DNA from 2 places in the Streptomyces sp. NBC_00250 genome. Region 2 is predicted to be linked to the other one. Evidence: predicted binding sites of a transcription regulator. Region 2 holds the regulator's gene; the other holds the start of a gene.
What was found. Region 2 encodes HspR, which represses chaperone genes until heat shock. Its sites were predicted from a motif close to TTGAGNNNNNNNNNCTCAA; they were not measured.
Positions count from the first base shown of each region.

Region 1: lon (endopeptidase La) is a predicted target of HspR. The motif match lies at 3,593-3,611, and genes of this name have one in related genera.

Region 1 covers NZ_CP108088.1:3,174,730-3,189,299, reverse strand. Annotated here, with positions in the region: gene OG259_RS14090 (ABC transporter ATP-binding protein) at 1-463, opposite strand, end outside; gene OG259_RS14085 (zf-HC2 domain-containing protein) at 460-1,413, opposite strand; gene OG259_RS14080 (RNA polymerase sigma factor) at 1,410-2,045, opposite strand; gene OG259_RS14075 (hypothetical protein) at 2,175-2,819, opposite strand; gene OG259_RS14070 (GNAT family N-acetyltransferase) at 2,864-3,502, opposite strand; gene lon (endopeptidase La) at 3,634-6,057, shown strand; gene OG259_RS14060 (DUF4240 domain-containing protein) at 6,188-6,799, shown strand; gene OG259_RS14055 (lytic polysaccharide monooxygenase auxiliary activity family 9 protein) at 6,847-7,731, opposite strand; gene OG259_RS14050 (lysozyme) at 7,920-8,750, opposite strand; gene OG259_RS14045 (MarR family winged helix-turn-helix transcriptional regulator) at 9,280-9,666, shown strand; gene OG259_RS14040 (hypothetical protein) at 9,706-10,497, opposite strand; gene OG259_RS14035 (sensor histidine kinase) at 10,858-13,887, shown strand; gene OG259_RS14030 (roadblock/LC7 domain-containing protein) at 13,884-14,375, shown strand; gene OG259_RS14025 (DUF742 domain-containing protein) at 14,372-14,570, shown strand, end outside.
Region 2 covers NZ_CP108088.1:4,929,654-4,944,223, reverse strand. Annotated here, with positions in the region: gene clpB (ATP-dependent chaperone ClpB) at 1-1,233, opposite strand, end outside; gene OG259_RS22450 (pyridoxamine 5'-phosphate oxidase family protein) at 1,356-1,760, shown strand; gene OG259_RS22445 (hypothetical protein) at 1,909-2,229, opposite strand; gene OG259_RS22440 (hypothetical protein) at 2,226-2,489, opposite strand; gene OG259_RS22435 (helix-turn-helix transcriptional regulator) at 2,597-3,601, shown strand; gene OG259_RS22430 (hypothetical protein) at 3,646-4,119, shown strand; gene OG259_RS22425 (heat shock protein transcriptional repressor HspR) at 4,198-4,644, opposite strand; gene dnaJ (molecular chaperone DnaJ) at 4,649-5,833, opposite strand; gene grpE (nucleotide exchange factor GrpE) at 5,906-6,550, opposite strand; gene dnaK (molecular chaperone DnaK) at 6,550-8,391, opposite strand; gene OG259_RS22405 (sugar transferase) at 8,647-9,135, shown strand; gene OG259_RS22400 ((Fe-S)-binding protein) at 9,243-11,504, shown strand; gene OG259_RS22395 (Yip1 family protein) at 11,767-12,648, shown strand; gene OG259_RS22390 (phosphoribosyltransferase) at 12,719-13,216, opposite strand; gene dcd (dCTP deaminase) at 13,230-13,805, opposite strand; tRNA gene OG259_RS22380 (tRNA-Gly) at 14,207-14,277, shown strand; gene OG259_RS22375 (M23 family metallopeptidase) at 14,366-14,570, opposite strand, start outside.

The DNA of each region.
Region 1 (14,570 bases), 1.8 Mb from region 2:
TCACGATGGCCTGGGCGATCCCGGCACGCCGGACCATGCCGCCCGACAGGGTCTTCATCTTCGCGTCGATCCGGTCGCCGAGCCCGACCCGCCGCACCGCGCGCTCCACCGCCGCCGGAACCCGGTCGGCCGGCACCTCCTTGAGCCAGGCGACGTACGCGACGAACTCCCGCACGGTGAAGGCCGGGTAGTAGCCGAACTCCTGCGGCAGATAGCCGAGCCGACGCCGGATGTCGGTGCGTTCGCGGGGGCTGGTGGCGTCCCCGCCGAGCAGCTCCACCCGGCCGGAGGAGGCCGCGGCGACGGTCGCGAGGACCCGGATGAGGGAGGTCTTCCCGGCCCCGTTCGGGCCGAGCAGGCCGTGGACGCCGGGGCCGAGGGACAGATCGAGCCGGTCGAGGGCGACGGTACGGCGGTGGCGGACGGTCAGTCCGCTCACCGCGACGGCGTGGGTGGGGTTCACCGGGGCTCCAGGTGGTCGAAGGAACGGCGCCGCAGCGCGAGGAGGGCCGCGCAGGCCAGCGCGGCGGCCGCCCACGCCCCTTGCGCGGTGGGGCCGGAGAAGTACGGGGCGAGGGCGGCGGCTCCGGAAGCGGGCCCCGTGCCCGCGCCCGGCTGCCCGAGCAGGGGGCCGGTGACGGCGAGCAGCCACCCGCCGCCGAGCGTCGCCGCCGCCGCCCGGCAGCCGACGAACGAACCGAGCGCGAGCGTGGCCAGGGTCAGTGCCAGGCCGGGGAGCAGCCAGGCGGCGGCCCCCGGGAACCCGGCCACCGGTGGCAGCAGCGCCCCGCCCGCGGTGAGCAGCGGCACGCACACGGCGAGGACGGCCGCGGTACGGGTGAGCAGCAGCCGCAGTCCGCCGGACGGCGTGGCGGCGGTGATCTCGTACAGGGGGTCGGCGTGGCGTCCGTACGAGACGGCGACCCCGGCGAGCGGAAGGACGGGCGCCAGGGCGAGCAGCAGGCTCCGCGCCCCCTGGAACCCGGCCCCGTAGGCGAGCCCGAAGGCCCCGCCGACGACGAGGGCCACGGCCACCACCCAGGAACCGCGCAGCGCGGGCCCGACGGCCCACCAGACCCGCGCCCACCGCCCGAGGGGGTTGCCGACGGGGGAGACGGGGCCGGCGGACTCCGCGGGGGCGGGCCGGTGTCCGAGAGAGGTCAGGAGCTCGGCGCGCACGGCCGCGAGGACGGGCCCCGCCGCACCGGCCCGTACGGCCGCCGAGACGCGGCCCGCGCAGTTCGCGCAGGACTCGACGTGCTTCTCCAGCGACCAGGCGTCGGTCTCGGCGGCGGACCCGTCGGCGTACCGGAGCGCGAGGGCGTCGGAGACGTGCCAGGGGGACCCGGTGGTCCCAGGGGTCTCGGCGGCCCCGGGGGTGCCAGGGGCTCCGGGGCGTCGGGTTGCCGTCATGCGGTGCCTCCCAAGGCGTGCGGGCCCCCGGGGTGTGCCGCCCCGAGCGCGGCGCGCAGCTCGCGGCGGGCGCGCAGGGCGCGGGTCTTGACGGTGCCCTCGGGTATGCCGAGGAGCCGGGCGGTCTCGCGGGTCGTCAGGCCGTCGACGACGGTCGCCCGCAGGACCTCGGCGAGTTCGGGCGATATCCGGTCGAGGGCGGCGCCCACCTCCCCGTACTCCAGGCCCGCGAGCACCCGCTCCTCGGCGGAGGGCGCGGCGGCGGGCGGCTCCGTGGACGCGGCGGCGCGTTCGGCCGCCCGTTCCACGACCCGTTCCGCGCGGGCCCGGGCCCGCTGGGCGTCCACCAGGCGCCGGGCGGCGATCACCCAGAGCCAGCCGCCGGCCTCGCCCCGGCCCCGGTGGCCGCCGGCGGAGCGCCAGACCGTGACGAAGGTGTCCTGGAGGACCTCCCGTACGGTCTCCTCGTCCGGGCAGCGCCGGGCGAGGCGGGCGTGCAGCCAGCCGGCGTGCCGGTCGTACAGCGCGGCGAGTGCCTCGGAGTCTCCCCGGGCGACCGCGCGCAGCAGCGCCGCGTCGTCGTCCTCGTCGCCCCCGGAGGGGCCTCCCCCTGCGGGGCGCAACAGTCTCACGCCTTCTCTATCGCGCGCGTGCCCCGGTTCGGTTCTCGGGTCTCGCTTCCGGCTCTCCGGTTCTCGCCGCCGGCTGCTCGGTACGTGGTTCTCGCTTGCGGGTCCGGTTCTCGCGTCGCGCCGCCCGGCTCACGGGTGCGTCGGCGGGCCGCCCTCCGGGAGGGCGGCGAAGACCCGCCGGAGGGCGGGCGGGCGCTCGCCGTCGCCCGCGACGACGATGCGGCCGCGGTACGTCACCTGGTACTGGAAGCCGTCGGCGATCGGGCTGTCCGTCGGGTGCTCCGGGACCCGGGCGAACGCGGGGTCCTCCAGGGCGGCCCTGAGCTCGGCGACCTCGGCGGGGGTCTGCCGCCCGGTGCGGGGCGGCTCGGTGCCGGAGCGGCTGGTCCAGGAGCCGTCGTAGTGGACGACGAGCTGGTTGCGCACACCGGCGAGGCCGCCGCTGACGACGACCTCGACGAGCACCTCGCCCGGCTGGGGGTCGGCCGCCGGAGTGGTGCCGGGGGGTGTCGCGGTCGCGGTGCCGGGGCTCGTAGGGGTGCCCGGGTCCGTCGTGGCGCTCGGATCCGTCGTGGTGCCGGGGGTCGTCGTGACGCTCGGATCCGTCGTGGTGCCGGGGGTCGTCGTGGCGCTCGGCACGGCCGGTCCGCTCACCCCCGACGGCGTCGTGCCGGGCGGGGGCGGCGCCGCCTCCCCGCACGCGCTCGCACCGCCGACCAGGACCCCGGCCAGAAGCAGCGCCCCGCACCATGTTCCCCGTACGCCTCGCACCATGGACCGAGCATGCCGGGTACGGGGCGTCCCGCGCAGCCGGACGGTCAGGTTCCGTCCCGCACGATTCCGGTGAGCGGGCCCCGGTAGCGCCAGTCCAGCGAGTCGTACAGCGCGAGTCCGTCCGTGGTCGCGGCGAGCACCCCGGTCTCCGCGCCCGCCTGGGCGGCGGCCGCCTCCAGGGTGCGCATGACGTTCGCGCCGAGGCCGCGCCGCCGGTGCTCGGGGGCCGTCTCGATCTGGTCGGCGACGGCGGTGGAGCCGGTCGGGGCGATCTGGCCGCGCGCGGCGAGGGCGCCGTCGGGGGCGACGATCCGGACCCGGATGACGCCGTCCCGGACCTCGGTGGTCCGCGCGTACCCCTCCGGCGGTGCGGGCCGGGCGCCGGGGTCGAGCGGCTTGACCATCATGAAGCCCGGGTCGTCGGGGACCGTCCATCCGTCGGTGATCCACGCGCCCGCGTCCTCGGGGCCCGCCATGATCTTGAGCCAGCTGTACGGGGCGGTGAGCCGGGCGCAGAGAGCGCGGACCGAGGCCTCGTCGGGGGTCGGAAGGACGTGCCGCACGACGTGCCGGGGCAGTCCCACGTCGATCCGGTAGCCCCAGGTCTCGGTGACGGCGGCGGGGGTCCCCCGGGAGACGGTCCAGCCCGACACCCACGCTGACGTAATGGCTGCTATATCCATGGAGGTATTACATCTGCTGGACGGGGCTTCGGGGGAGAGTGATCGCTCAGAGCGAACGAGCGTCCGGGAACATTCATGGGCTCACATGCATTGAGTCGGCATAGCTCAACTTGACTGCCGAAGGGGAGATCATGGCTTCTGACTCCAAGCCGTCCGTGCCGCTCACTCTGCCTGTGCTGCCGCTCGACGACGAGGTCGTGCTGCCCGGAATGGTGGTGCCGCTCGACCTGTCCGACAACGACGTACGGGCCGCCGTCGAGGCCGCCCAGGCCGCCGCGCGACCCGGAGCGGGCAAGCCGCGGGTGCTGCTCGTGCCCCGCGTCGACGGGACCTACGCCGCGACCGGCGTCCTGGGCACCGTCGAGCAGGTCGGACGACTCTCCGACGGCGACCCCGGCGCCCTCATCCGCGGCATCGGCCGCGTGCGCATCGGTGCCGGTACGACCGGGCCCGGCGCGGCCCTGTGGGTCGAGGGCAGCACCGTCGAGGAGACCCTGCCCGACCCGCTGCCCGGCCAGGTCAGCGACCTGGTCAAGGAGTACAAGGCGCTCGCCACCAGCTGGCTCAAGAAGCGCGGTGCCTGGCAGGTCGTGGACCGGGTCCAGCAGATCGACGGCGTCGGCGCCCTCGCCGACAACTCCGGCTACTCGCCCTTCCTCACCGTCGAGCAGAAGGTCGCGATCCTGGAGACCGCCGACCCGGTCGCCCGCCTCAAGCTCGCCACCGCCCAGCTCCGCGAGCACCTCGCCGAGCAGGACGTCGCAGAGACCATCGCCAAGGACGTCCAGGAGGGCGTCGACAAGCAGCAGCGCGAGTTCCTGCTCCGCCGCCAGCTCGAAGCCGTCCGCAAGGAGCTCCGCGACCTCAACGGCGAGTCCGCCAAGGACGCAGCCGACGAGTCCGACGACTACCGCGCCCGCGTGGAGGCCGCCGACCTGCCGGAGAAGGTCCGAGAGGCCGCCCTCAAGGAGGTCGAGAAGCTGGAGCGGTCCAGTGACCAGTCCCCCGAGGGCTCCTGGATCCGCACCTGGCTGGACACCGTCCTCGAACTCCCGTGGAACGAGCGGACGGAGGACCGGTACGACATCCGCGGCGCCCGCGCCGTCCTCGACGCCGAGCACGCGGGCCTGGACGACGTGAAGGAGCGGATCACCGAATACCTGGCCGTGCGCAAGCGGCGCTCCGAGCGCGGCCTCGGCGTGGTCGGCGGCCGCCGCGGCGGAGCCGTACTCGCCCTCGTCGGCCCGCCCGGCGTCGGCAAGACCTCGCTCGGCGAGTCCGTCGCGCACGCGATGGGACGCGAGTTCGTCCGGGTCGCCCTCGGCGGCGTACGGGACGAGGCGGAGATCCGCGGTCACCGCAGGACCTACGTCGGCGCCCTGCCCGGCCGGATCGTCCGCGCCATCAAGGAGGCCGGGTCCATGAACCCGGTGGTCCTGCTCGACGAGATCGACAAGGTCGGCTCCGACTTCCGCGGCGACCCCGCGGCGGCCCTCCTCGAAGTCCTCGACCCGGCGCAGAACCACACCTTCCGCGACCACTACCTGGAGGTCGAACTCGACCTCTCCGACGTCGTCTTCCTGGCCACCGCCAACGTCCTCGAAGCCATCCCGGAGGCACTGCTCGACCGCATGGAGCTGGTCAGGCTCGACGGCTACACGGAGGACGAGAAGGTCGTCATCGCCCGCGACCACCTGCTGCCCCGGCAGCTGGAGCGCGCGGGCCTGGAGCCCGGCGAGGTCGTCCTGGAGGACGCGAGCCTGCGCAAGCTGGCCGGCGAGTACACCCGCGAGGCGGGCGTACGCACCCTGGAGCGGTCCGTCTCCCGGCTGCTCCGCAAGATCGCGGCCCAGCACGAACTGGGCGACCGGGAACTGCCGTTCACGGTCGGTCCCGACGGCCTGCGCGAGCTCATCGGACGGCCGCACCACGTGCCGGAGTCGGCCCAGGACCCGGCGGAGCGCCGCACCGCCGTCCCCGGTGTCGCCACCGGGCTCGCCGTGACCGGCGCGGGCGGTGACGTCCTCTTCGTCGAGGCGTCCCTGGCCGACCCGGAGACCGGCGCCGCCGGACTGACCCTCACCGGTCAGCTCGGCGACGTGATGAAGGAATCGGCGCAGATCGCGCTCTCCTTCCTCCGCTCGCACGGCGCGGAGCTGGAACTGCCCGTCACCGGACTCAAGGACCGGGGCGTGCACATCCACTTCCCGGCGGGCGCGGTCCCCAAGGACGGCCCGAGCGCGGGCGTCACGATGACGACCGCCCTCGCCTCCCTGCTGAGCGGGCGCCTTGTCCGTACGGACGTGGCCATGACCGGCGAGGTCTCCCTCACCGGCCGGGTCCTCCCGATCGGCGGCGTGAAGCAGAAGCTCCTCGCCGCGCACCGGGCGGGCATCACCACGGTCGTGATCCCCAAGCGGAACGAGGCCGACCTGGACGACGTCCCGGCCGAGATCCTGGAGAAGCTGGAGGTCCACCCGGTGACGGACGTCCGCCAGGTCCTGGAGATCGCCCTGTCGCCGGCGGCGGTGCCGGTGGGAGTGGCGGCGGCGTAACTCCCGTACGACGGAGAGACGGAGCGGGGTGCCCTCGACGGGGCACCCCGCTCCGTCATGTCCTGCGCGTGCGCATACCCGCAGGTAATTCGTCACCCGGATGTCAGCCAGGGGTGTCATGCTCGTACGCATGAACGAAGACGCCTTCTGGGCTCTCATCGACGAGTTGAGCCGCCGCCCCGGTGACCTGGACGACCGGACGGAGTGGCTGCGCACGGAGCTGCTCCGGCGCCCGCCCGCCGAGAGCGTGGAGTTCCAGGTGCGCCTTGAGGACGCCTGCGAGGTCGCGGGCACGCGAGCGGTCTTCCGGGCGGCGAACCGGATCGAGAGCGGAGACTGCACGGACGACGGCTTCCACTACTTCACCCTCTGGCTGGTCGGGCAGGGGCGGAAGGTGTACGAGTCGGTGGTCGCCGACCCCGACGCGCTGGCCGACGTGCCGGGGATACGGGCCCTCGTCGGCCGGCACCGGGACGAGTGGGACGACGACGAGTGGCCCGAGTGGGACGGCCTCGACTTCGTGGCGCAGGAGGCGTACGACGAGCTGACCGGCCAGGAGGACGACGAGGGCGAGGAGTTCGCGGATGCCGTCGACGACCTCGCCGAGGAGCTCGCGGACGAGCTCTCGGGGGACTTCGAGGGGGAGTGGGAAGAGGGCGACGAGCCCCGGGGGTCTCGTCCGGAGGGGGTGGCGATACCCCGGCTCACCGCCCTCTTCCCGCTTGCGACGTCCGGCTCCTAGGAGTTTCCCGGTTCCCGAGGGGATCCTGGGACCTCCTTGAACAGGGCCTAGGAGGCGGACGAGTTCCGGCGGCGGCCCAGGAGCAGGCTGCCGCCCGCGAAGGCGGCGAGGGCGCCCGCGCCCGCGAGGGCCATGGGCAGCGGCGAGGTGGGGGTCTCGGCCGTCTCCGCGGAGAGGGCCGGGGCCTGCTCGTCGCCGCCGTGTCCCGCGTGGCTGACGGTGGAGAGGTCGGCGCCCGCCGCGATCTTCGCCTCGGTCGGGGCCTGGGCCTTCGTCGTGGTCGCCTGCGCGGCCGTACCGCCGAAGGTGACGTCCGAGCAGCTGTAGAAGGCCTCGGGGCTGTCGTTGCGCTGCCACACCTTGTAGACGATGTGGCGGCCGGTGCGGGCGGGGAGGTTGCCCGTGAAGTTGTAGTAGCCGTCGGTGGCCGTGCGGGTGGTGTTGTAGACGGCGACGGGGGTCGCGTCCAGGTCCGACCACTTCAGGGGCTGCGTGGGGTCGAAGCCCGGCTTGGTGATGTAGACGGTCATGGTGCCGGAGTGGGCGGCCGTGACCCGGACCTTGAAGTCGAAGGCGCCCGCGGCGACCGCCGTGGCCGGCCAGTCGGTGCGCGCCCAGTCGAGCGCCCGGTACTTCTCTCGGTTCGCCGAGCAGAGCTTGCCGTCCGGGATGAGGGCCTGGTGCTGTCCGGCGGCGTTGGCGATGTTGACCTCGTTCCAGTCGTAGAGCGGCTGGGTGCCGGAGTCGGCGACGAGGTCCTTGCACACCTGCGACTTGGGGGTCTCGGGGCCCTCCGCGTAACAGGCGGCGACGCGGCTCACGGGGTTGAAGACGGCACCGTGGGCGCTCGCGGTGGTGGGGGTGAGGCTGACGAGGGCGGCTGCGGCGGACAGGGCGGCGACGCCGGTGGCGGTACGGCGGGAGGACGGCATGCGGGGGCTCTCTCTCGTGGGGGAGGACGGAACGAGCAACGCGCGCTGAGCGCACGGAAGTTGAATCCCGGGCGATCGCCGTAGAGCTTCGCATTGGTCCATACCAATAGGCAAGGGGATGGGTCGGAAAAGCCGAAGCGGCCCCCGGGGTGCCGCACACCCGGGGGCCGCCCTGCGCTGTCGGGGCGTCAGCCGTTCGCGAGCGCCTGCACCCGCGAGAGGTCGCCGTTGAAGTGGTTGTGGTCGCCGACCGTCGGGCCGGAGGAGGTGTACTGCCACATCGTGTAGTACTGCCAGCCGGCCGGGAGTTCGCCCACCGTCGCGGCGTACCGCGCGATCCACAGCGGGTTGGTCGTGGCGAAGGCGGAGGAGTTGCCGGTGCACTGGGTCCACCAGCTGGTCGCCGTGTAGATGACGGCGTCCCGCCCGGTCCTGGCCTTGTACCGGTTCACGAAGTCGCGGATCCAGGCCACCATCCCGGCCTGGGTCTTGCCGTAGCAGGTCGCGCCGTACGGGTTCCACTCGATGTCGAGCACCCCCGGCAGGGTCCGGCCGTCCGGCGACCAGCCGCCGCCGTTGTTGACGAAGTAGTCGGCCTGGGCCGCGCCGGTCGTCGTGTCCGGGGTCGCGAAGTGGTACGTGCCCCGGATCATGCCGACGTTGTACGAGCCGGTGTACTGCTGGTTGAAGTAGGTGTTCTTGTAGTAGGTGCCCTCCGTCGCCTTGACGTAGGCCCACTTGACGCCGCTGTTCCACAGGGTGGACCAGGCGACGTTGCCCTGGTGGCTGGAGACGTCCACGCCTTCGGTCTGGACGGCCCGGGTGGAGACGCCGCCGGGGGAGGAGCCCTGTCCGTCGTGGGCGAGGACGCCCATGCCCATGCTGGCGGAGCCGCGCGCGGGCAGCTGTCGGGCGGCCGGGTCCTGGGTGGCGCCGGCGGACGCGGCGAGGGGGAGGAGGAGGGCCAGGGCCGCGAGCGCGGCACCGGCGAGGGTCGTTCCGGATCTGTGCACACGCATTGCGTGCCTCCGAAAGGATCGGTGGGGGGAGCGAGGTCGGCGGTCCTGGCGCAGGCCGAGCTGTCCTGGCACCGAAAGGGTCCTGGTGTGGACATGTCAGCAAGGCTGCCGGAGACGACGCTACGCACGTAGACCCGGCCCATGGAAGGGGGCCTGGTTACCGCCGTTGGTCTACGCCTGCGAAATACTGGAGGAGCTGCGGCGATGGCCTCGGCCGAAAGAAACTTTCAGCGACTGGAAGTGGCGCGAAAACCGTCGCCAAGTCGCCGGGGAACGCCTGAGAGGTGCTGACGTGCACACAAGCCGTACGGGAAGTGAAGGCGGGGGCGCCCAGCCCGCCGGCGCGGATCCGCACGCCCAGCCCGCCGGTGCGGAACCGCGCACCTCGCCCGCCGTCGGTGCGGAACCGGACACCTCGCCCGCCGGCACGGAAGCGCACAGCCCGGCCGCCGCCGGTGCCGAACCGCACACCTCGCCCGCCTCCGTCGACCGGGAGTTCCTCGCGCTCGAACGCGAACTCGCCGTCTTCCTGCGCCGCGCCCGCGCCCAGTCCGGTGAGATGGCCCGTGAGGTCCACCCCGAACTGGAGCCCGCCGCCTACGGCCTGTTCGTACGCCTCGACGACGCCGGGCCCCAGCGGGCCACCGAACTCGCCGGGTACTTCGGGGTCGGCAAGGCGACCATGAGCCGCCAGCTCCGGGCCCTCGAAGACCTCGGGCTCGTCGCCCGCGACCCCGACCCCGCCGACGGGCGCGCCTCGCTGGTCCGGCTCACCGAGGAGGGCCGCGACCGCTTCCGGCACGTGCGGGACGCCCGGCGCGAGCGGTACGTCCGCAAGCTGGCCGACTGGGACCGTGCCGAGGTCGCCGAACTCGCCCGCCTCCTGAACCACTTCAACGTCAGATCCGAGGGCTGAGGCCGCGCGGAGCGGGCCCGGGACCCCGAGGACGGGTGCTCAGCGGTCCCGCAGCTCCACCAGCACCGCCGTCGCGTCGTCGTGCGGTTTCCAGCGGCGCGTCCCGCCCGCCGCCCGGTCCGCCTCCTCAAGGACCCGCACCCGGCGGATCAGGCCCAGCGGCCCCTCCTCGCGCAGGACGCCGAAGCAGTCCGTCCAGTCGCCCATGGCGAACAGCTCCACCCAGCGGCTCGCCCCGTCCGTGAGCGCGGCCAGGGACCGTACCTCCGCGCGCGGGCTCGTCCCGGTCACCGCCCGCTCCGCGACCGCCGGGTCGGCCGCCGCGGTGAAGAAGCCGCCCTCCTGGTTCCGCAGCCGGTCCGTCGCCGCGTGGGAGCGCAGGATCTCGTCCGGGACGCGGTCGAGCCGGTCGTCGAGCACGGCCCGTACGGCCCCGTCCGGGGACTCCAGGAGGAGTACGGAGTCGGAGAGGACGAGGTGTTCGACCGAGGTCTCGTCCCAGCGGGCGAGCACGACGGTCGCCTGAGGCGTACGTGCGTGAGAAAGGTCACAGGTGTCCCGGTGGGCGTCCGCGGTGCGCCGGATTGCCAGCGACAGGATCTCGGACAGGGGCATGTCCGGGCGGGAAGCGGACAGTTCGGTCAAAGCCCCACCGAGGCGGGCGGTGAACCACGGCACGGTGTGCACACAACCGTCATCACCGGCGGGCGGGGTGACGCCGTCGAGGAGGACGACGGTCCCGCCGCCGCCCGAGGCGGGCAGAGCTGCGGCCACCCAGTCCTCGTTGGGGCGTTCGGGGCTGCCGGGGAGGGAGGCGACATCGCTGCGCATGACGACCAGTGTGCCCGGACCGGTGACAACTCTTCACCGGACCTGCAAATGCCCGGAAATGGCCTGTACCAACCCTGGGGGAGCGGCGCGCGAGGCGGAGCGGCCGCCTCCGGGGAGCTGCGGGCGGGCATCCTGCCAAAGCCCGCCCGGAAGATCCAACCGGGGGCCCTTCGGAGCCCTGGGGACCGGCCCTGAGAAGTTGTTCGCCAACTCATGAGTGTTGTTCACTCGTTCGGGTGGCGGAGCGGCCGATGCGCGCCCCCTTCCCAGAAGCGCTGGAATGGTCGGAAGCCATACCAGGGGTGGGGGCGCTCCATGTGACCGGCCGTCACCTCTGCTTTGTGGGCGGACGAGTCAAGAATGCGAGCACCGGTGCAGATGAAGCGGCCTCGGAGCAAGAACGGCACGCGGAGCCAGACCCCCGGTGCAGCGTCGACCCCGGACGACGGGGCCGCCACGGCACCCACCGGCAACGCCGCCACCGGCCACCCCGTGCAGCCCCAGGCCCCGGCACAGCCCAAGCCCCCCGCCGGCCGCCCCAAGCGGGTCCGCAACCGTCTCGTCGCCGGCGTCGCGCTCGTCGGCATCACGGTCATCGTCGCCGGAGCCCCCGCGATCCTCGCCGCCTCCGCCGAGCTCAACGACTCCCAGAGCCTGGTCACCCTCGCCGAACTCGACCGGCAGGCCGTCACGCTGGCCCACTCCCTCGCCGACGAGCGCGACGAGGTCGTCGCCTACATCGCCGCCGGCCGCGACGCCCAGAGCGGCAAGAACAAGCGCCAGATCACCAGCACCCGGTCCACCCGCGTCGACCGCCAGATAGACGAGATCCGGCCCGCCGCCTCCGCCGAGCTCCGCCGCGACCTCGCCGGCGTCCCCTCCGTCCGCCGTACCGCCCTCACCGGCAAGGGCACGGCCCTGGAGGCCCACCGGGCCTACTCGGAGGTCATCGCCAAGCTCCAGGCCCTCGCCGACGAGCTCGCCGACAAGACCCCGGCCCGCGCCTCCGACACCGCGCTCACCGAGGCCACCCGCGCCCCCGCCGCCCTCGGCCGCGCCGTCGAACAGGCCTCCGCCACCCGCGGCCTGCTCCTCGCCGCGCTCTCCGTGCCGCAGCCCGAGCCCACCGGGGACGTCCACTACGACCCCGAGACCGGCACCTACGTCCCCGACGTGCCCGAGGGCGCCGCCGAGGCCGACCGCGCCCGCGACACCCTCACCGCCGCCGCCCAGCAGGCCCGGGTCCGAGAACTCGCCGCCCTCGGCGACTTCGACCAGGCCGCCGGAGCCGCCGCCCGCGACTCCCTCGCCGCCACCGTGGCCGGCCCCGACGTCAAGAGCGCCGAGCGGTCGCTCGCCACCCTCACCGACCAGCCCCGGCTGACGGACACCGAGCGCGAGACCGATCCGGCAGGCGTCGAAGCCGCCCTCTCCGCCCGCATCGAGCAGATGCGCGGTGTCGAATCCGCCCTCGCCGCCGAGCAGGTCGAACGCCTCGGCGCGCTCCGCGACGACGACGTCACCGCCCTCGAACTGCGCATCGCCTTCCTCGGCGGCTGTCTGCTCGTCGCGGTCGGCATCTCCACCTACGTCGCCCGCACCCTCACCAGGCCGCTCGCCGTCCTCCGCATCGGCGCCGCCCGGCTCGCCGCCGCCCCCGCGCCGCACACCGAGGAGCCGGTCCGCTTCACCGGCCGCAACGACGAGTTCGCGCAGGTCGTCCGCTCCCTCAACACCCTGCGCGGCAAGCTCTCCGACCTCGCCGCGCAGAACGAGCGCCTCACCGAGCGCCTCACCGACGGCCAGGCCGACCTCACCGCCGCCAAGGAGGCCCTCGGAGCCGAGCTCGCCACCCAGCGGGCCGAGCTCCAGGGCCAGGTCGCGCTCCTCACCGCCGACCTCGAAGGACTCCGCGGCACCGTCCACCACACCTTCGTCAACCTCTCGCTGCGCAGCCTCGGGCTCGTCGAGCGGCAGCTCGGCGTCATCGAGAAGCTGGAGGAGCGCGAGCAGGACCCGGACCGCCTCGCGACCCTCTTCAAGCTCGACCACATGGCGACCGTCATGCGCCGCCACAGCGAGAACCTCCTCGTCCTCGCGGGCCACGAGCACGTCCACGGCCACCCCGGGCCCGTCCCGCTGGTCGACGTGCTGCGCGCCGCCGTCAGCGAGATCGAGCGGTACGAGCGGGTCACCATCCAGTCCCTGCCGCCGCACGCCCAGATCGCCGGCTTCGCCGCGGACGACCTGAGCCACCTCGTCGCGGAACTCCTGGAGAACGCGACCTCCTTCTCGCCGCCCGACGCCGAGGTCCAGCTCTCCGGCTGGCTCCTGGAGTCCGGTGAGGTGATGCTCTCCGTGCAGGACGCGGGCATCGGCATGACCGCCTCCCGGCTCGCCGAGCTCAACGCGCGCCTGGCCGAGGCCGACCCCGCCGCCTTCGAGGGCGAGGGACTCGGCATGCGGGTCGTCGCCCTGCTCGCCGCCCGCCACGGCGTCCGCGTCGAGCTGCGCGAGCAGCAGCCGGGCGGCACGGCGGCCGTCGTGGTCCTGCCGCAGCCCCTGCTGCCCGCCGCCCTGCCCACCACCGTGACGGAGCCCGTACGAGTGGCGGGCGCGGCCCCCACGCTCCACCTGCCCGGCTCGGCCGCGGAGGCCAACTCCAACACGCTGCCGTCCCGGACCCGCGACCCGCTCGTGGAAGCGGCGGAGCGGGCGTTCATGGCGGCGGAGGTGACCGCGGCGAGGGAACAGCAGAACGAGCCGGAGCCGGAGCCGGAGTCGCTGTACGAGCCCGAGCCGGAGCCCGCGTACGAAGAGCCCCGGCAGGCCCACGAAGAGGCCCTGCCCGCGTACGAAGAGCTCCGGCAGGCCCACGAAGAGACCGAGCCCGCGTACGAAGAGGCCGTGCCCGCTCCCGCCGCCCTCGGCGAGTCCGTCTCCGAGACCACGCTCCAGGTCCGGCTGCCCGACCCGCCGCCGGAGCCGGACGCCCACGAGCGCGCCACCGACCTGGCCGCCGCCGAGATCGTCACCGACCTGGTCACCGAGCCCGCGCCGTACGAGGAGCCCTCGGCTCCCCCCGCCCCCGAGCCGGTCTCCGACCAGCCGGTTCCCGGGCCGCGCGCCGCGCAGTGGGAGCGGGTCACCGACAAGGGCCTGCCCAAGCGCACCCCGCAGGTGGTCCGCCCGGCCGGCCCCGCCACCACTCCCCGCCAGGGCGGCGTGGACGCGGAGGCCCTGCGCCGCCGCCTCGGCGGCTTCCACCAGGGCGCCAAGGCCGGGCGACGCGACGTGGAGGCGGAGATGGACACGGCACGGACGGAAGCCGTAAGGACTGCACGTACAGAGGAGATGACGGGGGACACAGTCGAGGAGGCACGCAGTTGACTGCGACGGGAACGTTCGGACTGAGCACGGAAGCCCGCAACCTGCAATGGCTGCTGGGGAATCTGGTGGAGGAGGTGCCCGGGGTCCGCTCGGTCGCCGTCGTCTCCTCCGACGGCCTGATGCTGCTCTCGTCCGACCCGGCCACCCAGCAGAGCACGACGGCCGCCGCCGAAGCCGGCCGTCCCGACGGGCCGCGCGGCTCCAGCGCCGACCTGGCCACCATCGTCTCCGGCATCGGCAGCCTGACCATCGGCGCCGCCCGGCTGATGGACGGTGGCGGGGTCAAGCAGACCATGGTGGCGATGGAGGAGGGCAGCGTCTTCGTGATGTCGATCAGCGACGGATCGCTGCTCGGCGTGCACGCCACGCCCGACTGCGACATGAGCGTGGTGGCCTACCACATGGCGCTCTTCGTGGGCCGCGCCGGTCACGTACTCACCCCCGAAGTCCGCAGTGAGCTGCGCAAATCGATGGAGAGCACCCAGTGACGTCAGTGTTTTCGGGGTATGCGGGACATCACGCCCACCGGCTGCCCGTACGCGGAGACGGGCGCCGCCCCGCGCGCGTCCGCCCGTACTCGCTGACCGGCGGGCGTACCCGCTTCGGCCATGTCCTGCTCGTCGAGACCTTCGTGGCGGCGCTCGAAGCGCCCGCCGTGCGCAAGGTCCTGACGGACGGCGGGC
Region 2 (14,570 bases):
GGGCGAGGAGTCGATCTCCATGCGGAGCCGGGAGGCGGCCTCGTCGACGAGGTCGATGGCCTTGTCGGGGAGGAAGCGGGAGGTGATGTACCGGTCGGAGAGGGTCGCGGCGGCCACCAGCGCGGAGTCGTTGATCTGCACCTTGTGGTGGGCCTCGTACCGGCCCTTGAGGCCGCGGAGGATCGCGATGGTGTCCTCGACCGTGGGCTCGGCGACCAGGACCTGCTGGAAGCGACGCTCCAGAGCGGGGTCCTTCTCGATCCGCTCGCGATACTCGTCGAGGGTGGTCGCGCCGACCATCCGCAGCTCGCCGCGGGCCAGCATGGGCTTGAGCATGTTGCCCGCGTCCATGGCGGAGTCGCCGCCGGCGCCCGCGCCGACGACCGTGTGCAGCTCGTCGATGAAGGTGATGATCTGGCCGTCGCTGGCCTTGATCTCGGAGAGGACGGTCTTGAGCCGCTCCTCGAACTCACCGCGGTACTTGGCTCCGGCGACCATCGCGCCGAGGTCGAGCGAGACCAGTCGCTTGTTCTTCAGCGACTCGGGTACGTCGCCCTTCACGATCCGCTGGGCGAGGCCCTCGACGACGGCGGTCTTGCCGACGCCGGGCTCACCGATGAGGACCGGGTTGTTCTTGGTGCGGCGGGACAGCACCTGCACGACGCGGCGGATCTCGTGGTCGCGGCCGATGACCGGGTCCAGCTTGCCCTCGCGCGCGGCGGCCGTGAAGTCCGTACCGAACTTCTCCAGCGCCTTGTACTGCCCCTCCGGGTCGGGTGTGGTCACCCGGCGTCCTCCCCTGCTCTTCTCGAAGGCGTCGAGCAGCTTCGGTGCGCTCGCGCCCTGCCGGTCGAGGATCTCACCGGCCTGGCCGCCCTTGGCCGCGATCGCGACGAGGAGGTGCTCGGTGGACAGGTAGTCGTCGCCGAGCTCCTTGGCCTGCCGGTCGGCGTCGGCGATGACCGCGAGGAACTCTCGACTGGGCTGCGGGGGCGCGACCGTGGACCCGGTGACGCTCGGCAGAGCGGCGAGCAGCCGCTCCGCGCCGGCCCGGACGACCGCCTGGTCGGCCTCGACGGCGGCGAGCAGGTCGGTGATGTTCTCGTTGTCCTGACCGGTGAGCAGGGCGAGCAGAAGATGGGCGGGGGTCAGGTCGGCGTGCCCCTCGGACACGGCGCGGCTGCTGGCCGCGTTGATCGCGTCCCGGCTCCGGTTGGTCAGTTCGGCGTCCACGTGCGGTGTTCCTCCTGGGGTTTCGCGGGTCCTCTCCCTTTATGACTCCTCCAGGGTACACAAAGTTGAGTCGGTCCCGCTCAAGGTTTCGGAGGGAGCTCCGCCCCGGGTAGTTTCCGTGCATGGCGACCGACCCGAGGAACCCCTCCGACTCGTACCTCAGCTTCTGGCGCGAGTACCACATGTGCACCCTGACCACCCCGCGCCCGGACGGCACCCCGCACGTCGTGGCGGTGGGCGTCACCTACGACCCCGAGGGCGGATACGCCCGGGTCATCACCAACAAGCACAGCCGGAAGGTCGCCAACGTCCTGGCGGCGGGCGCGGACGGCGCGCGGGTCGCGGTCTGCCAGGTCGACAAGGGGCGCTGGGCCACCCTGGAGGGCGTCGCACGCATCCGTACGGAGGCGGAGGTCGTCGCGGACGCGGTGACGCGCTACGCGGAGCGCTACGGGCGCACGCCGGCCGAGAACCCGGACCGGGTCGTCATCGAGATCACCCTGACGCGGGCGATGGGCCGCGCCTGAGGCGCGTACCCCTCCCGTACGGGAAGGCCCGGATGATCCCCGTACGGGAGAATCCGGGCAGCACAACGGCGCCATCGCGTTTCAGGTCCGCGATGGCGCCGCTGTGTGGGGGAAGTGCTTGAGCGATCTACAACGACGGGGGAATCGCTCAGGCACTGCGGGGGGTGGCGGTGATGGTCTCGGGCTCGATCAGCTGGTGGTCCCGCTGGTCGAGATTGACGAAGATCATGCCGTACCGGATGGCACAGCGGATGGGCTGTGGGGCGCCGCGGGGACGGCGGAGGCAGCGGTAGGCGCGGACGTCCTCGTCCTGCTCCCGTGCCACCACGATCGGCTCTCCGAAGAGGGTGATCTTCAGCGCGTCACCACGGTGGGGGATTGCCGTGGCGAGGTCGACGAAGTGCCACCCGGACCGGTAGGCCGAAGCCATCTCCCGGCGGAACCTGGGGTCGTCCGGCGGCACGGTCACGCGCCCGCGCCCTTGGGAGCGATTTCCCAGGAAGGCTCGGAAGGAGCGGCGACGACGACGTCCCTGGGAGCGATCTCCCACGAGGGCTCATCGGGTGCCGCCACCACGTCGTGCGCCGGAGCGATCTCCCACGAGGGCTCGCCCGGCCCCGCCACGGAATGCGCCGGGGTGCTCTCCCACGAGGGCTCGCCGACGGCGAGTGCGCCGAGAGCAGCCGCCGCAACGGCTATGGCGCTAAGTGCACGAACCATCCTGGTCATGGCCGATCTCCACCTCTTTTGATCACTACCTCCCCCCCGCGAGTAAGACGATGGCTCACTCACGACCCTTTCCACCAGCCAAGCCGGGCATCATGTTCCTGTAATTCATGACCCTGAGGGGGGTGCAAATGAGGCGAGAATGCGACGAGTCCGGTCATAAGCACAGTCACGGTGAACTATGCGACGCGGGCAAGGAGCTCTATGCAAGCGCTCTCCGCACCGGCCGAATAGCCCGCGCCGACGCCGAAGCCGCCCCCTGCCTGAGGGAACTGTCCCTCCTGCACCCGGACCCGGACGACAGCCAGTGGCTGCGTCCCGTGCCGCCCTCGATCGCCCTCAACCAGCTCGTGCACCCCATCGAGCAGGAGATACAGGCCCGCCGGCAGCACGCGATAGCCCTCGCGGACGCTTTCGAGCCGTTCATGGCCATCCACACGCAGGACCCTTCCGGCGCCCAGGCGATCACGGTCCTCGAAGGACTCAGCGTCATCAACGCCGCGCTGGACCGCGCCATCAACGAGTGCACCGAGGAACTCCTCACCATCCAGCCCGGCAGCGGCCGCCGCCCCGAGACCCTCGAAGCCGCCCTGCGCCGCATGGAACCGCTGCTCGACCGCGGCGTCCGGATGCGGACGCTCTACCAGCACACGGCACGGCACCATCCCGCCACGCTCGCCTACGTCGAACGCGTCGCCCCCTACGGGCTGGACCTGCGCACCCTCGAAGAGATCGTCGACCGACTGATCATCGTCGACCGCAAGGTCGCCTTCGTGCCCGCGCGCAGCGACCGCCAGGTCGCCCTCGAACTCCGCCACGAGGGCCTCGTCCAGTACCTCGTCGGCGTCTTCGACCAGTTCTGGCTGCACGGAGTGCCCTGGGAGGACGAGATCCCCTACAGCCCGTCCGTGGACGGCATAGGCGGCGTCCAGCGCTCCATCGCCAAGCTCCTCGTCGAGGGCCATGTCGACGAGGCCATCGCCCGCCGCCTCGGCATGAACGTGCGCACCTGCCGCGCCCACATCGCCAAACTCGCCGCCGCCCTCGGCAGCGGCAGCCGGGCCCAGCTCGGCTATCTGATCGCGCAGTCGGGCATCCTCGAGGGAGACAACTGACCACCGAGACACCTGACCAGCGTCGAACGGGACAACTGACCACCGTGTACGTACAGATCGACCTCGACGGGCCCGCCGGGACCCTCCGGGTCTCCGGGTACGGGCTGCCCACCGTGGAGCTCGTACGGGCCCCCGGGACCCGCCCCGACACCCACACGCCGATAGGCACCCGCAAGCCCGCGCTGCTGGCGCTGACGGTGGCCGGGGAACCCGCCGTCATCAAGCCGGCCCGCGCGCGGCTGCTGCGCCGCTCCTACCGGGTGGACGTCCGCGTCGACGGCATCCGCTACCGGCTCGTCCCCTCCTCGCACATGGACAGCCGGCTCACCCGGAACGGGAAGGCGCTCGGCACCCTTGAGTCCCCTGGGGACGGCACGGTCGACGCCGACTGGCACCCCGCCGCCGAACCCACCCCGCTCGACCGCGCCGTCGGCACCGCCCTCGCCGCCGCGTTCGGCACGGGCGCCGCGCCCTGGTGGGAGACCCTCGGCGACATCGTGGCCGAACTCATCCCGTAGACCGACCCCGTACACGCGTGAAGCCCCCTCCTCGGAAGCGAAGGGGGCTTCCACGGAGGGGGCTTCAGCGTGCGAGAACTACTCGCCGGTGCGCTTCGGGCGCCAGACCACCAGCGCGCTCGCCTGCTGCACGTCCTGGTACGGCACCAGATCGCGCCGGTAGGAGGCGTGCACCTGGGCCTCGCGCTGCCGCATCGCCGCCGCCGCGCCGTCGACGGCCGCCGACAGCTCCGCGATCCGGCTCTGCAACGCCGCGACCTGGTTCTCCAGTTCGATGATCCGCTTGATTCCGGCCAGGTTGATGCCCTCGTCCTGCGACAGCTGCTGCACCTGACGGAGCAGCTCGATGTCACGGGCCGAGTAGCGTCGGCCACGGCCGGCCGTACGGTCCGGGGAGACCAGACCGAGACGGTCGTACTGACGGAGGGTCTGCGGGTGCAGACCGGAGAGCTGGGCCGCCACCGAGATGACGTACACCGGCGACTCGTCGGTCAGTTCGTACGGATTGCGTCGGCGCCCGTCCACCGGGTCACGCTCCCTTCGCGGCCTGGAACAGCTCCGCCCGCGGATCCTCGGAGGCGGTCGCCTCGCGATAGGTCTCCAGGGCGTCACGTGCCTTGTCGTCCAGCTCCTTCGGCACCGCGACCTCGACCGTCACGAGAAGGTCGCCGCGCGTGCCGTCCTTGCGGACCGCGCCCTTGCCCCGGGCGCGCATGGTCCGGCCGTTCGGAGTGCCCGCGGGCAGCTTGAGGGTGACCGCGGGGCCGCCGAGGGTCGGCACCTTGATCTCGCCACCGAGCGCCGCCTCCGTGAAGGAGACCGGCACGGTGACGGTGAGGTTGTCGTCCTTGCGGCCGAAGACCGGGTGGGTGTCGACGTGCACCACGACGTACAGATCGCCGTTCTGCCCGCCGCGCTCCCCCGGCGCTCCCTTGCCCCGGAGACGGATCTTCTGGTTGTCGCTCACACCCGCCGGGATGCGGACCTGCATGGTGCGGGAGGACTTGGCCCGGCCGCTGCCCTTGCAGACCTCGCAGGGGTTCTCGGCGATGAGACCGCGGCCCTTGCAGTCCACGCAGGGGTCGGTGAGCGAGAAGCCGCCGCCGCTGCCGCGCGAGACCTGTCCGGTGCCGACGCAGGTCGGGCACACCCGGGGGGTGCCGTTCTTGTCGCCGGTGCCCGAACACGCCGTGCACGGCTGCTGGCTGGACATCCGCAGCGGTACGGTCGCGCCCTCGATGGCCTCGGTGAAGCTGAGCGTCACCTCGGACTCGATGTCCTGGCCGCGCCGCGGCTGGGTGCGGGTGCCCGCACCGGCGCCGCGGTTGAACAGGCCGCCGAAGACGTCCCCGATGCCGCCACTACCGCCACCGCCGCCGAAGCCGCCGGGGCCGCCCTGGGAGCCTCCGAAGAGGTCGCCCAGGTCGAAGTTGAACGAGCCGCCGCCGGGGCCGCCGGGCGACCGGAAGCCGCCGTTCCCGAAGAGGGCGCGGGCCTCGTCGTACTCCTTGCGCTTCTTGGGGTCGCCGAGGATGTCGTTGGCCTCGGAGATCTCCTTGAAGCGCTCCTCGGCCTTGGCGTCGTTCTTGTTGGCGTCCGGGTGGTTCTCGCGGGCGAGCTTCCGGTACGCCTTCTTGATCTCGGCCTCGGTGGCGTCCTTGGGGACGCCGAGAACCTTGTAGTAGTCCTTCTCGACGAAGTCCTTCGTGCTCATCGACGTCCCTCCTTCCGGACTGCTCCGGGGTCTGTCACCCCGGAGCGCGTCACCGCTCCGGGGTGAGTCGCGCTACCCCTCTTCGGGGGCACCGCTCTCCTCGTCAGTGGACGACTTCGCGTCGTCCTTGGCCGGGGCCGCGCCCGGCTGGGGCTCGGCGACGGCCACACGGGCGGGCCGGATGGTCCGCTCGCCGATCCGGTACCCCGGCTGCAGGATCGCCACGCACGTCGTCTCGGTGACGTCCGGCGCGTACGAGTGCATCAGGGCCTCGTGGATCGTCGGGTCGAAGGGCTCGCCCTCCTTGCCGAACTGCTGCAGACCCATCTTGGCGACGATGGTCTCCGTCGATTCGGCAACCGACTTGAACCCGCCCACGAGCTCGCCGTGGTCCCGGGCCCGGCCGATGTCGTCGAGCACGGGAAGGAGCTCGGTCAGGAGGCTCGCGACGGCGATCTCCTTGACCGTGACCCGGTCCCGCTCCACGCGGCGGCGGTAGTTCTGGTACTCGGCCTGGAGCCGCTGGAGGTCCGCCGTGCGCTCTTCGAGCGCCTTGCGTGCCTGGTCCAGCTGCGCCAGCAGGGCTACGTCCGTAGCGTCCCCGGCCGGGGCCGCCCCCTCCGCCTTGTCGGCGGAGGCAGCGGCCTCGGTCTCCTCGGGCGTGCCGTCGGCGGGGACGTCGGGCTTCTCCTCGAAGCCCGGGGTCTCCTCCGACATCAGACAGCGCCACCCTTCGGCTTGTCCTCGTCGACGATCTCGGCGTCGACGACGTCGTCGTCGGCCTGCGGCTGCTGGCCGGCGTCGCCGCCCGCGGCCTGCGCGCCCTGGGCGTCGGCGTACAGCGCCTGGCCGAGCTTCTGGGAGACGGCCGCGACCTTCTCGGTGGCGGTGCGGATCTCCGCGGTGTCCTCGCCCTTGAGCTTGTCCTTCAGCTCGACGATCGCGGCCTCGACCTCGGCCTTGACGTCACCGGGGACCTTGTCCTCGTTGTCCTTGAGGAACTTCTCCGTCTGGTAGACGAGCTGCTCGCCCTGGTTGCGGGACTCGGCGGCCTCGCGGCGACGGTGGTCCTCGTCCGCGTACTGCTCGGCCTCCTGGCGCATCCGGTCGACCTCGTCCTTCGGCAGCGAGGAGCCACCGGTGACGGTCATCTTCTGCTCCTTGCCCGTGCCGAGGTCCTTCGCGGTCACGTGCATGATGCCGTTGGCGTCGATGTCGAAGGCGACCTCGATCTGCGGGACACCACGCGGGGCCGGCGGCAGACCGGTCAGCTCGAACATGCCGAGCTTCTTGTTGTACGCCGCGATCTCGCGCTCGCCCTGGTAGACCTGGATCTGCACGGACGGCTGGTTGTCCTCGGCCGTCGTGAAGATCTCGGACCGCTTGGTCGGGATCGTGGTGTTGCGCTCGATGAGCTTGGTCATGATGCCGCCCTTGGTCTCGATACCAAGCGACAGCGGGGTCACGTCGAGGAGCAGGACGTCCTTGACCTCACCCTTGAGGACACCGGCCTGGAGCGCGGCGCCGATGGCGACGACCTCGTCCGGGTTGACGCCCTTGTTGGCGTCCTGACCGCCGGTCAGCTCCTTGACGAGCTCGGCGACGGCCGGCATACGGGTCGAACCACCGACGAGAACGACGTGGTCGATCTCGGAGAGGTTGATGCCCGCGTCCTTGATGACGTTGTGGAACGGCACCTTGCAGCGGTCGAGCAGGTCCGAGGTCAGCTGCTGGAACTGAGCGCGCGTGAGCTTCTCGTCCAGGTGCAGCGGGCCCTCGGCGGAGGCCGTGATGTACGGCAGGTTGATGGAGGTCTCGGTCGAGGACGAGAGCTCGATCTTCGCCTTCTCCGCGGCCTCGCGGAGACGCTGGAGAGCCATCTTGTCCTTGGCCAGGTCCACACCGTGGCCGTTCTGGAACTGCGTCACCAGGTAGTCGACGACGCGCTGGTCCCAGTCGTCACCACCGAGGTGGTTGTCACCGTTGGTGGCCTTCACCTCGACGACGCCGTCGCCGATCTCCAGGAGGGACACGTCGAAGGTGCCGCCACCGAGGTCGAAGACGAGGATCGTCTGGTCGTCCTTGTCGAGGCCGTACGCCAGGGCGGCGGCGGTCGGCTCGTTGACGATGCGCAGGACGTTGAGGCCCGCGATCTCACCGGCCTCCTTGGTCGCCTGACGCTCGGAGTCGTTGAAGTACGCCGGGACGGTGATGACCGCGTCGACGACCTTCTCGCCCAGGTAGGCCTCGGCGTCGCGCTTCAGCTTCTGCAGGATGAAGGCGCTCATCTGCTGCGGGTTGAAGTTCTTGCCGTCGATCTCGATCTTCCAGTCGGTGCCCATGTGGCGCTTGACCGACCGGATGGTCCTGTCGACGTTGGTGACGGCCTGACGCTTGGCCACCTCGCCGACGAGCACCTCGCCGTTCTTCGCGAAGGCGACGACGGACGGCGTGGTCCTGGCGCCCTCGGCGTTGGTGATGACGGTGGGCTCGCCGCCTTCGAGAACGCTGACGACGGAGTTAGTCGTGCCCAGGTCGATGCCGACCGCACGTGCCATTTCGATTCCTCCAGCTGACGTACTTGAGTGGAACAGGCTCAAGGATGCATGAAGCCCCGCGATGAGTCAACAGACCTGAGCGGAGGGGACTCAACTCTTCGCCCTTTATCTCGCTCATACGGAGTGGGGGCGCGCGTCGTTCCCGAATCCGGCGGGGTGTCGCGTGAGAGAGTCCGATGGCCCCATGTCGGGCAAACCAGCCATATCCCACGAATATCCCATGATTCTCGTTCGTCGCTCGGAAGGGTGTGGGGAATGACGGCCAAGCGCACGTTCGACGTGGTGGGCGGGCTCGCCCTCCTGGTCGTGCTGTCCCCTCTGCTCGCCGCCGTCGCCCTCTCGGTCGCCCTCGGCTCGACCACCCCCGGCCGGGGCGTGCTGCGCCGCCGCACGGTGGCAGGCTTGGAGGGAGAACCCTTCACGATGCTGACCTTCCGCACGAAGAGCCCGCTGGCCGCGCTGCCCCTCCTCGTGCACGTCGTCGGCGGCCGGATGTCGCTGGTCGGACCGTGTCCACTGACCCCGGGCCACCGCGAGTGCGCGGGCGAGGGACGTCGTCGGCTCTCCGTGCGCCCCGGGCTCACCGGCCCGTGGCAGATCAGCGGCCGCTCGGACCTGCCGTGGGAGGAGCGTGAGCTGCTCGACCTCCACTATGTGGACCACCACTGGCTGGGGATGGATCTGACGATCCTGGCGCGTACGCTTCCAGCAGTCCGCAGGCGTCGCGCGGCAAGGTTTGCCTGAGCGACACAGATCACCGCGAGCGCCGCTACAGCACGGGGCCCCGAACGGGTAATCTCAGCACGGACTCCATAAGTTACCGCTTAGTAGGCCCGCCCGAGGAGCCCCTCATGCAACTCGCCGCGATCGTCGTGTCGATCGTCATCACGGTGGTGGCCGTCGCGCTGTTCGGCCGTGCCACCGTGCAGATCTACCGGTTCGTGCGCCTCGGCCAGCCCGTGCCCGCGGGCACGCGCACCGGCGACCCCACCCAGCGCACCATCACCCTGGTCAAGGAATTCCTCGGCCACACCCGGATGAACCGCTGGGGCATCGTCGGCTTCGCGCACTGGTTCGTCGCGGTGGGCTTCTTCTCGCTGCTCCTGACGATCGTGAACGCCTTCGGCCAGCTCTTCCAGGCCGACTGGCTGATCCCGATCATCGGCGACTGGCTGCCGTACGAGATCTTCACCGAGTTCCTCGGTCTGATGACGGTCCTGGGCATCGTGACGCTCATCGTGATCCGGCAGCTCAGCAAGCCGACCAAGGCGGGCCGCAAGTCCCGCTTCGCCGGCTCGAAGACCGGCCAGGCGTACTTCGTCGAGGCCGTCATCCTGATCGTCGGCGTCTGCATCATGACGCTGCGCGCCCTCGAAGGCGTCCAGCACCACGTGACCGGCTGGGAGCCGGGCTTCTTCGCCTCGTACCCGCTGATCGCGCTGCTCGACGGCCTGGACCTGAGCACGATCCAGTACCTCACCTACTTCTTCGCGTGCCTCAAGATCGTCACGTCCTTCACCTGGATGATCACGGTCTCGCTGAACACCAACATGGGTGTCGCCTGGCACCGCTTCCTCGGCTTCCCGAACATCTGGTTCAAGCGGAACGCCGACGGATCCACCGCCCTCGGCGCGCTCCAGCCGATGACGACGGCCGGCAAGGAGATCGACTGGGAGGACCCGGCCGAGGACGCCGTCTTCGGTGTCTCCCAGGTCGAGCAGTTCTCCTGGAAGGGCATCCTCGACTTCTCCACCTGCACCGAGTGCGGCCGCTGCCAGTCGCAGTGCCCCGCCTGGAACACCGGCAAGCCCCTCTCCCCCAAGCTCCTCATCATGTCGCTGCGCGACCACGCGCACGCCAAGGCGCCGTACCTGCTCGCGGGCGGCGGCAAGGACATGGAGGGCAACGAGAAGGCCACCGAGGAGCAGCTCAAGGACGTCCCCGCGTCGGCGATCGCCGAGGCCGAGCGCCCCCTCATCGGCACCGCCGAGGAGAACGGCGTCATCGACCCCGACGTCCTGTGGTCCTGCACCACCTGCGGCGCCTGCGTCGAGCAGTGCCCGGTCGACATCGAGCACATCGACCACATCGTCGACATGCGCCGCTACCAGGTGATGATCGAGAGCGCGTTCCCGTCCGAGGCGGGCACGATGCTCAAGAACCTGGAGAAGAAGGGCAACCCCTGGGGCCTGGCGAAGAAGCAGCGCGTCGAGTGGACCAAGGAGGTCGACTTCGAGGTCCCGATCGTCGGCAAGGACGTCGAAGACCTCTCCGAGTTCGACTACCTCTACTGGGTCGGCTGCGCCGGCGCCCTGGAGGACCGGGCCAAGAAGACCACCAAGGCCTTCGCGGAGCTCCTGCACATGGCGGGCGTCAAGTTCGCGATCATGGGCGGCGACGAGAAGTGCACCGGTGACTCCCCCCGCCGCCTGGGCAACGAGCCGCTGTTCCAGCAGCTCGCGCAGGAGAACGTCGCGATGCTGAACATGGCGTTCGGCGAGGACGACGAGGACGAGTCGACGAAGAAGCCGAAGTCGGCGAAGAAGATCGTCTCGACCTGCCCGCACTGCTTCAACACCATCGCCAACGAGTACCCGCAGCTCGGCGGCGAGTACGAGGTCATCCACCACACCCAGCTGCTCCAGCACCTCATCGACGAGGGCAAGCTGGTCCCGGTGACCCCGGTCGACGGTCTGATCACCTACCACGACCCGTGCTACCTGGGCCGCCACAACAAGGTCTACACGCCCCCGCGCGAGATCATGTCGGCCGTCCCCGGCCTGCGTCAGCAGGAGATGCACCGCCACAAGGAGCGCGGCTTCTGCTGTGGCGCCGGTGGCGCGCGGATGTGGATGGAGGAGCGGATCGGCAAGCGCATCAACAACGAGCGCGTCGAGGAGGCCCTGTCCCTCAACCCGGACATCGTCTCCACCGCCTGCCCGTTCTGCCTGGTCATGCTGACCGACTCGGTCAACGGCAAGAAGAACGAGGGCAAGGCCAAGGAGTCCGTCACGGTCGTCGACGTGGCCCAGCTGCTGCTCGAATCGGTGAAGACCCCGGTGGACCCGGAGCCGGAGCCGGCCGAGGAGCCGGAGCCGGAACCGGCTGCCTGAGCCCGATGTGAAAGGGCCGCCCCGCGCGTGAGCGCGGGGCGGCCCTTTTCGTCGTGCCGGAGGCCCCCGTCGCCGACATCTCCGACGCTACGAGTACGACATTGAGCTGATACGTCGGATTTATGGCAGCGACCCCGAGCCTGCCCGCCGACCGTGTCACAGCGTGGTTCGACCCTGGCCACCCCCTAGGGGATGTCACAGCTCAGTGGCAAGGACAGGTCCGGGGAGCGCCCGCACGGCGGAAGCGGGTACGTTCGACGACGTGGCTGGATTCAGGAACGGACGCGGCCGGGACAACCGCCCCCCGCACAATCAACCGCAGCAGGCGCCGTACGGGTACAACGCGGCCCCGCCGCCGTACCCGCAGCAGCAGTGGCAACAGCCACCGCAGGGGCAGCAGGGGCAGCAGGGACACCAGAGGCAGCAGCAGGGCGGCGGGCAGCCCTACGGGGAGCCGGAGTACTTCGGGGAGCCCTACGGCCAGCCGCAGCACCCGCACGCGGCGACGGCGAACAACCCGGGCCACACCCAGATGTTCAGCGTCGACGACCCCTACGCCGGCGCCGCGCCCCACCACGCCGGCGCCGCCCCCGTACCGACGGGCCCCCGGCTCCCGTGGAAGCCCCTCCTGAGCGGCATCGTGCTTCGTCCTGCGGACACGTTCCTGCGGATGCGGGACCACGCCGTCTGGGGCCCTGCGCTGGTCGTCACCTTCCTGTACGGACTGCTCGCGATCTTCGGCTTCGACAAGGCGCGCGCCGAGGCGATCGACGCACCCCTGTCGACCGCGATTCCGTACATCCTGATGACCGCCCTCGGCTTCGTCGTCGGCGGTCTGATCCTGGGCGCGGTGACGCACACGCTGGCGCGCCAGCTGGGCGGCGACGGGGCCTGGCAGCCGACGGTGGGCCTGTCCATGCTGATCATGTCGATCACGGACGCGCCGCGGCTGGTCTTCGCGCTCTTCCTGGGCGGCGAGAACGGCCTGGTCCAGGTGATCGGCTGGCTGACCTGGCTGGCGGCGGGAGCGCTCTTCACGATGATGGTGAGCCGTTCGCACGACCTGCCGTGGCCGAAGGCGCTGGGCGCGTCGGCGATCCAGCTGGTGGCGCTGCTGAGCCTGATCAAGCTCGGCACGCTCTGACCGACGGGAACGAGACGCGAAGAGGCCCCCACCGGTGCGGTGGGGGCCTCTTCGCGCGCTGTGCCGGGGATCAGGCGTCGAGGACCTGGCCCTCGCGCTTGACGACGGGCGGCTCGACCGACCAGGGGAAGTTGATCCACTCGTCGGTCTTCTTCCACACGTACTCGCACTTCACGAGGGAGTGGGACTTCTCGTAGATGACGGCGGAGCGGACCTCGGCGACGTGGTCGACGCAGAAGTCGTGGACGAGCTTGAGGGTCTTGCCGGTGTCGGCGACGTCGTCGGTGATGAGCACCTTCTTGTCGCTGAAGTCGATCGCGTCGGGCACGGGCGCCAGCATGACCGGCATCTCCAGCGTGGTGCCCACACCGGTGTAGAACTCCACGTTCACGAGGTGGATGTTCTTGCAGTCGAGGGCGTAGGCCAGACCGCCGGCGACGAAGACGCCGCCACGGGCGATGGAGAGCACGATGTCGGGCTCGTAGCCGTCGTCGGCGATGGTCTGCGCCAGCTCACGCACGGCGCGCCCGAAACCCTCGTACGTCAGGTTCTCGCGTACTTCACTCATGCCTGCGACCGCCTCACACCTGGGTCCGATGGAAGTTCATGAACGAGCGGGAGGCCGTCGGCCCCCGCTGGCCCTGGTACCGGGAGCCGTACCGCTCGCTGCCGTACGGGAACTCGGCGGGCGAGCTCAGCCGGAACATGCACAGCTGCCCGATCTTCATGCCCGGCCAGAGCTTGATCGGCAGGGTGGCGAGGTTCGACAGCTCCAGGGTCACGTGCCCGGAGAAGCCGGGGTCGATGAACCCGGCGGTGGAGTGCGTGACCAGCCCGAGCCGGCCGAGGGAGCTCTTGCCCTCCAGCCGCGACGCGATGTCGTCGGGGAGGCTGATGACCTCGTAGGTCGAGGCGAGCACGAACTCGCCGGGGTGGAGGATGAACGCCTCGTCGCCCTCGGGCTCGACCTCACGGGTCAGGTCGAGCTGCTCGACCGCGGGGTCGATGTGGGGGTAGCGGTGGTTCTCGAACACCCGGAAGAAGCGGTCAAGCCTCACGTCGATGCTCGAGGGCTGCACCATGAATTCGTCGTACGGGTCGATGCGCACCCGTCCGGCATCGATCTCGGCCCGGATGTCCTTGTCTGAGAGAAGCACGCCCCCACGATACGCAGAGGGCGCGGACCTGCCCCAATCGGCAGGCGTCCGCGCCCCGCCACTCGTCAGCGCCGCCCGGTCTCCACCGGCACCGCGTGCCGCAGCCGCGCACACCTGGGACACCGGATGAGCCGTCCTGGCCCGATCCGCCCGGTCCCGAGCTGCTGAAGCGGGAACGAAGAGGTACTGAACACATGCCCTTCGGCACAACGGACGACGGTGCGCTCCATCGGACCCATCAAGTCCCTTCCCCTACACATGTGGTGGACGGGAAGCCACATTAGGGGATCAACGGGACACCCTCCACGCGGCACTCCGCGCGCGCGGAGGCATGAACTTCGCCTCAAGTGGCGCATGGGGTACAGTGTGCAACGATGCGGCACCGTTCATCAGGCCGCTGTGCGGATGTAGTTTAATGGTAGAACATGAGCTTCCCAAGCTTATAGCGCGGGTTCGATTCCCGTCATCCGCTCTCGAATGAAGGCCCTGGTCTCTGACCAGGGCCTTCATCGTCGTCCATGCCTCTTCAGGTATCGCGTACCGGTGGGGTCGGCCGGGGGTCAGAACTCCAGGACCTCGCGGTCGAGCGGGTAGCGCGCACGGTGGGGTCCGTCGTACGGCGAGGGCGTGATCGGGAGGACACCGGTGGGCTGCAGGCCCAGGTTGTCGTCCCAGAGCCTGGGTTCGACATGTCCGACGACGCGGAACTTCCGGAAGGTGAACGGGGGGCTGTCGGTCGGGAAGAACTCGGGCGTCGTCATCACC